2 regions of the Sporosarcina sp. Y352 genome follow, and region 1 is predicted to be linked to the other one. Evidence: predicted binding sites of a transcription regulator. Region 1 holds the regulator's gene; the other holds the start of a gene.

Region 1 (6,537 bases):
CTTCAAGAAGTTCTAGTTTATATTCGTCGTCAATCTCTTTGAAACGTTTCCCGGCTTCTTCGCGGGAAACATCATGGCGAATCACTTCGAAGTTTTCAGCAATAATTCTTCTCATTTCTTTTTCGAGTTCAGGTAAATCTTCTGCTGTTATCGGTTCTGGCGAATCAATGTCATAATAAAAACCACTTTCGATAACCGGTCCGATGCCTAATTTCGCATCTGGATACTTACGTTTTACTGCTTGTGCTAGTAGATGCGCTGTACTGTGGCGTAATATTTCAAGCGCTTCCGATGATTGGGGTGTAATAATCGCAATGTCCCCGTCTTCAGTTATAGGTGTTTTTAAATCGATTAATGTATCTCCCAATTTACCGGCTAATGCACTTTTTCGCAATCCTGGGCTAATCGATGCTGCCACGTCTTCAGTAGTTGTACCTTGTGGAAATTCTTTTACTGCACCATCCGGAAATTTCAAATTCAACATTTTCGTCATAATTAAGCACTCCTCTAATTTATAATTGAACAACAAAAAAAGCCCCATCCCTGGAAAGGGACGAAGCTTTAGCTCGCGGTTCCACCCTTCTTCCTTCAATTCAGTCCCATGAATTGCATACGTGGCCAGTAGAAATGTACCAGCATACTTCAGTCCAGGCTGTGCTTTTTCGCACTGCTTAGAATGGCTTATGACTGAAACATCTGTCCGTTGATGCCAAACAAATAGACACTAAAATGATGAAGCTTGACGTCGGGTAACGGACCGGATTCCGTCATCGGTTACTGTATAGTTCACCGATGCTGCTCTGAGGGGGTAAATCATCCGTCCAACCTTAGGGGCTTCCAGCCATTGACCCCGTTCTCTATAGGTAGACGATAGGATTGTTGTCCTCTTCCATGCATTTCAGATTATTAATTAAAATTGAGTATACGTTGAATGCGCAATAAATGCAAGTCTATTTTATTGAATACTTAAGCAATCTCCAAATACATCTGTGGCTTAGAAGAATTTGACTTTTCTAACCCGTTTTATGGTGATTATTTCCTGGGTAAGACAATTTGCCGCCTAGGTTGTGTAAGCTATATCATTTTTGTGTTTTTTCCGTGCAAAGATAAAAAAGAGCACGCATAGTCTAATATTGAACGGGAAACCTACTAATACTAACTAATATGAATGGAGGAATTTCTATGATTCCAAAAAAATATATATATGGATAAAGCAAAATATGTTATTTACATTTTGTTAGTTATCGTCGTACTACTTTCGGTCCCAAGAATCCTTTCTAATGTACTGACAGCTGGCTCCCCAAGGATAGACACTGAGAATCCTATCCCAACTTTCTCAGAAGGCACGGAGAATGATCTTTATAAAAAGATTGTTGCTTACCGCGACCAAAACATTATTGAACCGATTGATGCAAAAATCGACAGAGTATGGAAAGCAATACCAGGGTACAATGGCTTGGAAGTAGATGTTGAAAACAGTTATAAAAACATGAAACTCGATGAAGAAATTGATAAAAGTAAAATTGTTTACAGAGAAACATCGCCAAAAATCCACTTGAACGATTTAGATCCATCTCCAATTTACAGAGGAAACTCCGAAAAGCCAATGGTAGCTTTGTTAATCAATGTCGCTTGGGGTAATGAGTACATTCCGGGTATTCTTAAAACTCTAAAAACGTCCAAAGTAAAAGCAACATTCTTTTTTGACGGAAGTTGGGTTAAGAATAATCCCGATCTTGCTGTAATGATCAATCTCGAAGGTCATGAAATTGGAAACCATGCTTATAGTCATCCCGACCTAAAACAACGTTCCAGAGCTGATACATTGGATGAATTAAAAAAAACAAACGATATCATTGAGGAGACCTTGGGTATAAAACCAATTTGGTTTGCACCACCGAGTGGAAGTTTCAATCAAGAAACGATTTTAGTCGCCAGTGAGCTGGACATGAAAACCATTTTATGGACGATTGATACAGTCGACTGGAAAAAGCCAGAAACCTCTGAAATGGTTAATCGCATTGTATCGGGCGTAGCGAATGGTTCCATGGTATTAATGCACCCTACAAAACCTGTTTTTGAAGGCCTAGAAACCATGATAAACGAGATCAAAGAAAAAGGATATCAACTAGGTACGGTAAGTGATTTGATGAGCGAAAAACGTATTACTCAATAAATTTCATCAAAAAATAAGATAGAAACATTTTAATGCTTTTCACATTATAGTGTTTTCCAATGAATAATAAACTCATTTGAACACATGATATGTGCATGGAGGTGATAATCTTGACGAATAATAACAACAATAACAACAACCGAAATGCTAATCAAAACCGCAACAATAACCAAAATCCAAACGACATGCGTGAAGAGTTTGGAGCTGCATTTGATGTGGATAAGCTGAGAGATCAAAACAACAACAATAACAACAACCAAAATGAGAAACGTACAAATCGTAATGACAGAAATAATAAATAAATTATAAAGAACTGGCACATGAATTTACTCATGTGCCAGTTCTTTATTTTTCTCGTCTATTTTTCCCTTGGAGCCGTACCGGGCTACTAATCATTCGAATCCTTTCCATGATCCGAGCCGCTTTGACTGCTTCTTTTTCTCCGCGCTGTGTATACGTCAGGTGATCTTCAAGTTCAGCGTAATTAAAATTGGAAGTGAAAAAAGTGGGCAACTTTTCTGCCATTCTGAATTGGAGTATTGTTCCTAATACTTCATCACGTGTCCATGCTGACATCGTTTCCGCACCAATATCATCAAGCATTAGCACTTGTGCACCTTTCACAAAATCAATTTTTTCATTGAGCGTTTGATCTTGAATTGATTGCTTCATTTCCCTCAGAAATTCCGGAACGTAAACAGCAACCGTCCGTATTCTACGATTCGCCAATTCATTAGCCAATGCTCCAAGCACAAACGATTTTCCAATTCCAAACGGGCCATAGATGTACAAACCGCGTTCAGGTAATTTCCCAGTTTCATCGATAACATTTAAAAAGTCTTTCGCAGCACGTACTGCCTTTACTCTACTGTCATCAAAAAACATATCAATATTTTGTAATTTTGCTTCCATAACGTCTTTAGGCATATACATGCTATCAATCATCTTTGTAATATTACGCTGATTGTCATCCATTAACTTGTTGGGGCATTTCATATATTCTACATCAATTAGCTCGCGAGAGAGTAACAATTTGGGTTCGAAGCCTTTCATGATATTGACACACCCCTCAAGATCGGGACACTTTCCACAACTGTGGGAAGCGGTGGCATATTCGTATAACTTGCCTAAGCTCCGCTCAACAACTTCACCATTAACTTCAGTGGAATGATCCGTTAAAAATTGTTGTACTCCTGGACTCTCCATCACTTCTTTTCGCAACTCATCATACCTTGCAGCAAATGCCGGTGATTTCACAACCCGTTTCAGCGTATCGCCAATATGTTCCATTTCAGTTCACCATCCCGTCCCCTGTTACGCCTAATTCCTTTAGTAATTTACGACGTTCTTCATCAATAGCTGAAGAAGACTTAACAGGTACATCTGTTTTTGTTTTCTCTTCATCTTTTTTATAAAACCATTCCGGTACTTTTTCTTCACGTACAGATTTTCGTCTTGGCCATGATTTCTGTCCTGTATTCTGACCTTCATTTTTCCACTTCACATACTGATCATGCTCACTCCGTGAAATTTCCATTGCGGTTTTCACAGTTTCCACCTTTTTGCTCATCCAATGGGAAGCTATCCGCTCAGCATAACTGGTCGTTATTTTCCCATCATTACGGTAAAGTACGTATTGCAAGAGGACATTGACGACACCAACGGACAATCCATGAGTATTGATTAGTTTTTCGGCAAGCTTCACATCTACCGATACCGGCTCTTTTCCTATAAAATCACGCAGCATTTCAATTGGTGCCGTATTTTCAAGATAATGTACCAATTCTTCTTCTTGCGACAATACTCCTGTTTCAGGCTTAGGTGGTTCTTTCGCATACACTTTATGTAAGACTGGTGCTTCTTTTGAAACGTTCATTTTATAAAATTCAGCAGCTGATTTACGTAATCTGTCCTCTGGCAACATAAGATCTTCATCAAGTGCCATCATAATAACTTTTTGCATATCTAATGGCGTCAGCGAATAAAGGAATGCGAGTTTTGCAATTGATTCCTTTGAAACAGAAGATAATGAAGCTTTAGGGACCATTTGTTCAGATAACCCCGAACGAAGCAGGTCGAAATCAAAGTCGGAATGCAAGAATGGAACACCTTCCGATTCATTCCGTCCGATAAACTGCTGGTCCTCGCCCACATCCAAGCTATGACCCTGTTGTACGGGTGTATACACATCCAAAAATGTACGTGAAACATCTTCAAATCCGAATTCATTAACACTTTCTATCGCAAAACGACTACGTAGATTTCGGTATGCCTGTTCCCCAATTTTGCTAAACAAGAATGTCGACAATAATGGATCTAGAAAAAAAGCTTTGGCATCCAGTGGAGGAAGCAGTTCGTAAACAAATAATCTTGCATCCCCATCTTTCTTCTTGTACGTACGCAGCAAACCAATTGCTTCAAGAGAAATCCTGGCCTCGAAAACAGGTCCTAGCGGCATCGTCAAAATGTTCATTAGATGGTAATGATTATATTCACGATCATCCTCCCGCTCCGCATCCGCCCACAATGTCATAAACAGACTCATTGCTCCAGGACCAATCAGTGGCTGATAAAATAAGGTGAGGAGTTGGCGATCATAATCCGAAAATGGCTGCGTTAACCGAATCTTGTATGCATCAACTGGTTGTAGCTCTTTATAAAGTGGTGCCATTGCAACTCTACTTCCTATCTAAATGGGATACGTTATTTTTTAGTTCGTTTTTGTAAGTTTTGCAATTCTTCTATGAAAACCGTGATGTCTTTATATTGGCGATAGACCGAAGCAAATCTGACATATGCGACTTCATCAACTTCAGAAAGTCGTTCCATAACCATTTCTCCTACATCATCGGAATTAATCTCTACGACACCTGCACTTCTCAATTCTTTTTCAATCGAAGTAACAATGTTTTTCAAGTCTTCAAGTTGGACCGGACGTTTTTCACAAGCACGGATTAGTCCTCTGAGTACTTTTTCCCCACTAAATTCTTCACGTGACTCATCCTTTTTCACGACAATCAGTGGTGTTTCCTCAACTTTTTCAAATGTCGTGAATCGGAACGCGCATTGTTCACATTCCCTGCGACGTCGGATAGATTTATTCTCCTCGGCAGGTCTGGAATCGACGACCCGGGTGCCATTGTATTGGCAAGCTGGACATTTCATAAGTTGGTTCCTCCGATTTTTCTTAGATAATAACTTAATTATAACAGAACATGTCCCAAAAAATCAGAATGGAGGGGAAATATCATTGGACAAACCAAAAAAGCGTCCTCCTAATCATATTATATTGATTAGGAGGACGCTTGCTATTTATGATTAAACCAGCGCATCTTTTTTTAATGCAGCAGCTACTTTTTTCGTTAAATCAACAACACGAGCAGAGTAACCCCACTCATTATCATACCAGGCAAGCACTTTCACTTTACGATTAGCCATAACCATTGTTGAGAGGCCGTCAATGATAGCTGAGTCCGTTGTTGTATTGAAATCGATGGATACAAGTGGCTCTGTCGTAAGACGAAGGATACCTGCCATAGCCCCAGTTGACGCCTTTATAAACGCGTCATTAACCATTTCTACTGTAACATCTTGCTTTAAATCCACAACTAGGTCAACTAGTGAAACATTAGGCGTCGGTATCCGTAGAGACATCCCGTGAATTTTCCCTTCCAATTCAGGAAGTACAAGCGCTAATGCTTTTGCAGCCCCAGTTGACGTAGGAATGATAGATTGCCCACATGCACGTGCGCGACGAAGATCCTTGTGCGGATTATCCAAGTTTTTTTGATCGTTCGTGTATGCGTGTACAGTCGTCATTAACCCATTTTCGATACCGAATGTATCGTTGAGTACTTTAGCTACAGGAGCTAAACAGTTTGTCGTGCAGCTAGCATTTGAAATGATATCATGTTTTTTAATATCGAATTTATCTTCGTTGACTCCCATTACAATTGTCACATCTTCATTTTTACCTGGAGCAGAGATAATGACTTTTTTTGCTCCAGCTTCAAGGTGAAGTGCAGCTTTGTCTCGGGAATTGAATTTACCAGTCGCTTCGATGACAATATCAATACCGAGTTCCTTCCAAGGCAAGTTAAGCGGATCGCGGTCAGAAACGATTTTCACTCGTTTTCCATTGACGACAATTGCATTTTCTTCTGCAATCACTTCACCATCAAATGTACCATGATTCGTATCGTATTTTATAAGATGAGCAAGTGTTTCTGATGGATACGTTGCATTTATCGCAACAATTTCCACATCTTCTTCTCTAATCATTTGACGGAAAACCATCCGTCCAATTCTTCCGAACCCGTTAATCGCAATAGAAGTAGTCATATATAGATCCTCCAATATGT
Region 2 (6,537 bases), on a different contig from region 1:
ACGCGTCGGAAGAAACTTCTTGTTTCCGAGACGGTTAATCCGGAATCTCGTGATGTAGTGCTTTCCTATGCATCAGGTCAAAATATCGAAGTGGTCACGATTCCACAAAAAGATGGCGTAACAGATATGGCGATGCTGGAAGAATTGATAGACGAGAATACAGCCGCTGTTTTAGTTCAATACCCGAACTTCTTCGGTCAAATCGAAGACATTCAAAAAATCGGGGAAATTACACACGCTAAAGGCGGATTGTACGTTGTATCATCAAATCCACTTGCACTTGGAATACTGACGCCACCTGGCAAGCTAGGCGCTGACATCACGGTAGGAGATGCACAGCCGTTCGGCATTCCAGAATCTTTCGGCGGACCACATTGTGGCTATTTCGCAGTGACGAAAAAGTTGATGCGAAAAGTACCTGGGCGTCTTGTTGGAGAAACGACGGATGATGAGGGCCGCAGAGGTTACGTTTTGACACTTCAAGCACGAGAGCAGCATATCCGTCGTGATAAAGCGACGTCTAACATCTGTTCGAACCAAGCCCTAAATGCACTTGCAGCTTCTGTTGCGATGACTGCACTTGGGAAAATAGGCGCGCAAGAAATTGCATATCAGAACATTGTCAAAACACGTTATGCGAAGGAAGCATTTGAAAAAGCCGGGTTTGAAGTTAAATTTAGTGGATCGCATTTTAACGAAATTGTCGTTGATTGCAAACAGTCTGTTAAAGAAGTGAATACAACATTATTTACAAAAGGGATAATCGGCGGCTATGACTTAGGTTTGACGTATCCTGAATTTGCAAACCATGCTCTAATCGCTGTGACTGAACAGCGTACGAAAGAAGAAATCGATGCACTTGTGCAGGAAATGGAGGCCCTTCATGCATAAAGATAACCAGGCATTAATATTTGAACTTACTAGAGAAGGACGGATAGGCTATAGTCTTCCTGAACTGGATGTGCCTGAACTTGACCTTTCCGGCTTATTGCCAAAAGGATTTGTTCGCGAGGAAGTTGCAGAACTTCCGGAAGTTTCCGAACTTGATATTATGCGTCATTACACAGCACTTTCGAATCGTAACCACGGGATTGATTCCGGATTCTATCCACTTGGATCATGTACAATGAAATATAATCCGAAAATCAACGAATCCGTTGCTCGTTATCCTGGATTCGCAAATATTCACCCACTGCAAGATGAGTCGACTGTTCAAGGTGCACTAGAAGTAATGTATGACCTGCAAGAGCATCTTGTAGAAATTACGGGTATGGACGAAGTGACTCTTCAGCCAGCAGCGGGAGCGCACGGTGAATGGACGGCTCTTATGATGATCCGTGCTTTCCATGAAGCAAACGGCGACTTTAAACGTACGAAAGTACTTGTTCCGGATTCGGCACACGGTACTAATCCAGCTTCAGCTACAGTTGCCGGTTTCGATACGGTTACAGTAAAATCGGGTGAAGACGGACTTGTTGATCTTGAGGACCTGAAACGACATGTAGGAGATGACACGGCAGCACTTATGCTGACGAACCCGAATACACTAGGTCTATTTGAAGAAGAAATTCTTGAAATGGCTGAGATTGTTCACGCTGCTGGAGGAAAACTCTATTATGATGGAGCAAACCTGAATGCAGTTATGTCTAAAGCACGCCCTGGGGACATGGGCTTTGATGCAGTTCACTTGAACTTGCACAAAACATTCACAGGTCCTCATGGTGGTGGTGGACCAGGTTCAGGTCCGGTCGGTGTGAAGAAGGATCTTATTCCTTACCTGCCGAAACCAGTTCTTGTGAAAAAAGATGAGGTTTATACGTTTGAATACAATTTACCGCAATCAATCGGCCGTGTTAAACCGTTCTATGGTAACTTCGGAATCTATTTACGTGCATACACGTATATTCGTTCAATGGGCCCGGACGGCTTGAAAGCAGTTACGGAAAATGCTGTATTGAATGCAAACTATATGATGCGTTTACTGGAGCCTCATTTCGACCTTCCATATAACCGTCATTGTAAACACGAATTCGTTCTGTCGGGTCGCCGTCAAAAGAAACTTGGTGTGCGCACGCTAGATATGGCAAAACGTTTGCTTGACTTTGGCTATCACCCGCCAACAATTTACTTCCCGCTTAATGTTGAGGAAGGCATGATGATTGAGCCTACAGAAACAGAGTCAAAAGAAACACTTGACGCTTTCTGTGACGCTCTTATCCAAATTGCAAAAGAAGTCGAAGAAAATCCAGAAATCGTACAAAATGCTCCGCATACAACAGTTATCAATCGTCTTGATGAAACGAAGGCGGCACGTAATCCTGTTTTGCGCTATATAAAACAATAAGTAATCGACAAAAGGCACAGCAAATCCTGTTGTGCCTTTTTGTCGTGGGCGTATTTAGAGCAAGTGGAGGTTTATAAAAGGGAAATCTAGCCAGAAGAATTGTCATTGTCGGTGGTGGAATAACTTGAGTAAATCGAGGTTTAGCACTTCTCCCATTCAACGTCTGCATAACTGTTGTAAAGAGCTTGCGCTGTTTCTGTAAGTCCCTGATTCGTAAGGATTATTGTTTCGTCCAATTGGTCTTCATTAGCGCGGTTAAAACGCCTGTAGCATTGCTGAGGGCAGGATAACTCGCTTGGGTTAATATGGGGGGTGTATTTGCAATGAACGACCCCACACGCATGCGAGTGCCGTCTAACGTGCTGGAAAAAGAACTCATTTAATCGTTTTCTTTAATGACATATGCTGCTTCATTCCATACTCTAGTATTGAAAAAAGCTCCTCCCAAGGGGAAGAACTTTATATTTTACTTACTTTTCACTTTACCTGTCCATTGACGGAAGCCGCCTTGCAGGTGGAAGAGTTGATCATATCCTTTTTTCCTTAGAAGTAAGGCTCCACGTGCGCTTTTTCCACCGTTTTGATCATATAAGTAAACGGGCTTGTCCGACCGGATTTCTTTATGTCGCTGACGGAACTGAGAGTACGGAATATTACGCGCTCCCAGAATATGACCAGCATCATAATCCTTGGGCTCACGCACATCGATTAGTTGTGCTTTCCGATAACCTTCGATAAATTGCTCTTGCGTCAAGTTTGTAACAGCTTTCTTAAGACGTTGCATCGTCACAACAAAATAAATGATTACGATAAGAGCAACGGCCCCTAGGATATAATAGTTCAAAACAAATTTCCCCTTTCTCTCTACCTTATCATTATAAAGATTGAGTGGCACTTGTTCAATGGGAATGATAAAATGAAATTCGTTGTGGAGGGAGAATTCGAATGAAAAAAAAGGTTTGGCACTTCATTAATTCAGGAAAATGTCGTGCTTCGTTCAATATGGCTTTGGATGAGGCACTGCTAGAATGGCATAGTAAAGGGGAAATCGGCCCAGTACTTCGATTTTATGAATGGGAACCCGCTACGTTATCAATTGGTTACTTTCAAAATGTCGAAAGAGAAATAGATATGGGTGAAGTGAAAAAAAATGGACTTGGATTCGTTCGACGTCCAACGGGGGGCAGAGGTGTCCTTCATGAGCACGAACTTACATACAGCGTTATTGTTAGTGAAAGTTATCCCGAAATGCCTGAAACGGTAACAGAAGCGTATCGTGTTATCTCGGGCGGTTTGCTTGAAGGGTTCCGCAACTTAGGCTTAGATGCATCATTTTCAGTTCCTAAAACTGAACAACAGAACAATGATTTAAAGAAACCGAGAAGTGCAGTCTGCTTTGACACACCAAGTTGGTATGAACTTGTTGTTGAGGGGAAGAAAGTTGCTGGAAGCGCGCAGACAAGACAGAAAGGTGTCATTTTACAGCACGGTGCGATACTTTTAAGTCTTGATGTGGACAAACTGGTTTCTCTCTTTAACTTTAAAACGGAAGAACACCGCGAACAAATGCGTATGAGTTTGCCAGAAAAAGCGGTAGCGATAGATAAACTGATAAACCGCTCTGTTTCAATTGAGGAATGTACAGATGCATTTTCAAAAGGTTTCGAATCAGCGCTTGATATGGAACTTGTACCATTAGAATTAACAGAACAGCAAATCGAATTCGTAATGGAAATTGAGCGGGAAAAATATGCGAATGATGACTGGACATATAGAAAATAACATCTGTAACTTTGGTGCTATTTATCGAGAATTAAGCGTTCCGAAATGCGTAAATTAAGCATTTGGAGTTTAATGTAAAAACTATTTTATTGAAGCAGGTTTCAATATGTAGTATATTAGGTATTATAATTAACACAACATGTAGTGTTCTACGTGAAAATACATGTTTTGTTTTATGAATATATCCCATAAGGAGGGATGCGTTAATGGTCATTGTTTCAAAACACCAGGAACCTATCTTGGACAAGGCACAGCTGAATGCGGATATCTCTAAATTCCCGCAAGTGCATCCAATTACAGATGATATGCATATTGAACATAAAGGGGTATCCCGGCTTGTCATGATTGACAGATATTCGTTTAAGGATACGGAAAAGGAAACACTCAAAGTTGGTGATTTCGTCGTCCTAACGGTTAAGGAAGATCCGAAATTCCCGGCACGTGGACTTGGCTTTATCACTGCAATTGATAAAAAAAGTGGAAAAGCAGATATATGGATTGAAAAAGATTTTCGCTCAGCGATCGACAATCCAGTTGAGCAGGAAAAAGGTATCATTACAAGACCGATAGAAGTTCTAGAAAAGCCACTTGAAGTTTTTTATGAGCAAATTGCCAAACGTAATGCGACAGGACTTGCCTCGGTTGAAACGACAGAAGCAAGACGAAAAGAATCGTTCGATCAGTTCTACAATCAATTGTCGAAATTGAATTTCATTCCTGCTGGACGTGTTCTATACGGAGCTGGTTCAGATACTGAAGTGACTTTCTTCAACTGTTATGTTATGCCTTTCGTGGCTGACTCTCGTGAAGGTATTTCTGATCACCGCAAACAAGTGATGGAAATCATGAGTCGCGGTGGTGGTGTTGGGACAAATGGATCCACACTACGACCACGTAACACACTTGCACGCGGCGTCAACGGTAAATCATCCGGGTCGGTTTCTTGGCTCGATGATATAGCTAAATTGACACATCTTGTCGAACAAGGTGGATCTAGACGTGGTGCACAGATGATCATGTTAGCAGATTGGCATCCGGATATTTACGAATTTATCATCTCAAAAATGCAGAATCCTAGAATCCTCCGTTACCTTGTGGAAACTACCGAAGATGAATTGATAAAAAAATTAGCAAATGAAAAACTGAAATTCAAACCGCTTACAGCTCAAGAAGAAGCGATGTACCAAGGGATAATGAACTATCGGACGATTCCTGGTATGGGTGGATTCAATGATGCAATCTTGAAAGATGCTGAAACGAAATTGCGTGATGGGGGAACCTATTCCGTACAAAATGCGGAATTCCTCACAGGTGCAAATATTTCCGTCACATTGACAGACGATTTCATGAAAGCAGTTGAACAGAACGCAGATTATGACCTGCGCTTCCCAGCTGTTGAAAAGTACTCGCCGGAAGAAATGGCTACATACAACGAAGAATGGCATAAAGTCGGCGATGTCCGTGAATGGGAACGTCAAGGGTTTGCAGTTCGTGTATACCGAACAATCAAAGCACGTGCACTTTGGGATCTTATTAACATCTGTGCAACGTACGCCGCTGAACCCGGCATTTTCTTCATCGACAATGCCAACAATGAAACGAATGCCAAAGCTTACGGCCAGCAAGTTGTGGCAACGAACCCATGTGGTGAACAACCACTTGCACCTTACAGCGTTTGCAATTTAGCTGCTGTAAACCTTGCGGAAGTCGCAAATAAAGAGACAAAAACAGTAAATTTCGAAAAATTAAAAGAAATAGTTCGTATTGGTGTTCGAATGCAGGATAATGTTATCGATGCAACGCCATATTTCCTAGCAGAAAACAAAGTACAAGCACTCGGCGAACGTCGTGTTGGGCTCGGCGTCATGGGGCTTGCCGACCTGTTGATCTATTGCGAAAAAGAATACGGTTCTCTTGAAGGCAACGACCTTGTCGACAACGTATTTGAAACGATCGCAACATCTGCTTATCGTGAATCAATCGAACTTGCAAAGGAGAAGGGAAGCTTCCCATTCCTTATCGGTAAGACTGATGAGGAAACATTAGCCCTGCGCAATGCGTTCATCAATACAGGTTTTATGAAAAAAATGCCGGAAGATATTCGCGAGTCTATTTTGGAGCACGGTATTAGAAACTCCCATTTATTAACTGTTGCACCAACTGGATCTACTGGAACCATGGTTGGCGTTAGTACTGGATTGGAACCATATTTCTCCTTTTCTTATTACCGCAGCGGGCGTCTTGGTAAATTCATCGAGGTGAAAGCTGAAATAGTAGAAGAGTATTTGAAGAATAATCCAGCTGCAGATTCGGAAAACTTACCGGAATGGTTTATCTCTTCGATGGCTCTTGCGCCTGAAGCGCATGCAGATGTACAGTGCATCATCCAACGTTGGATTGACAGTTCAATT

The links. The regulator NrdR, encoded in region 1, represses ribonucleotide reductase genes. The targets are predictions, from matches to a motif close to AACACNATATATNGTGTT.
Region 2: AC1TO6_RS18320 (vitamin B12-dependent ribonucleotide reductase) is a predicted target of NrdR. The motif match lies at 4,258-4,275, and genes of this name have one in related genera.

Annotation. Positions count from the first base shown of each region.
Region 1 is NZ_JBXCJE010000001.1:193,957-200,493, forward strand. Features, by position in the region: gene thrS (threonine--tRNA ligase) at 1-493, opposite strand, end outside; gene AC1TO6_RS01090 (polysaccharide deacetylase family protein) at 1,205-2,176, shown strand; gene AC1TO6_RS01095 (hypothetical protein) at 2,287-2,478, shown strand; gene dnaI (primosomal protein DnaI) at 2,522-3,466, opposite strand; gene AC1TO6_RS01105 (replication initiation and membrane attachment family protein) at 3,468-4,847, opposite strand; gene nrdR (transcriptional regulator NrdR) at 4,880-5,341, opposite strand; gene AC1TO6_RS01115 (glyceraldehyde-3-phosphate dehydrogenase) at 5,495-6,517, opposite strand.
Region 2 is NZ_JBXCJE010000015.1:12,536-19,072, forward strand. Features, by position in the region: gene gcvPA (aminomethyl-transferring glycine dehydrogenase subunit GcvPA) at 1-891, shown strand, start outside; gene gcvPB (aminomethyl-transferring glycine dehydrogenase subunit GcvPB) at 884-2,344, shown strand; gene AC1TO6_RS18310 (rhodanese-like domain-containing protein) at 2,811-3,128, opposite strand; gene AC1TO6_RS18315 (lipoate--protein ligase family protein) at 3,290-4,126, shown strand; gene AC1TO6_RS18320 (vitamin B12-dependent ribonucleotide reductase) at 4,333-6,537, shown strand, end outside.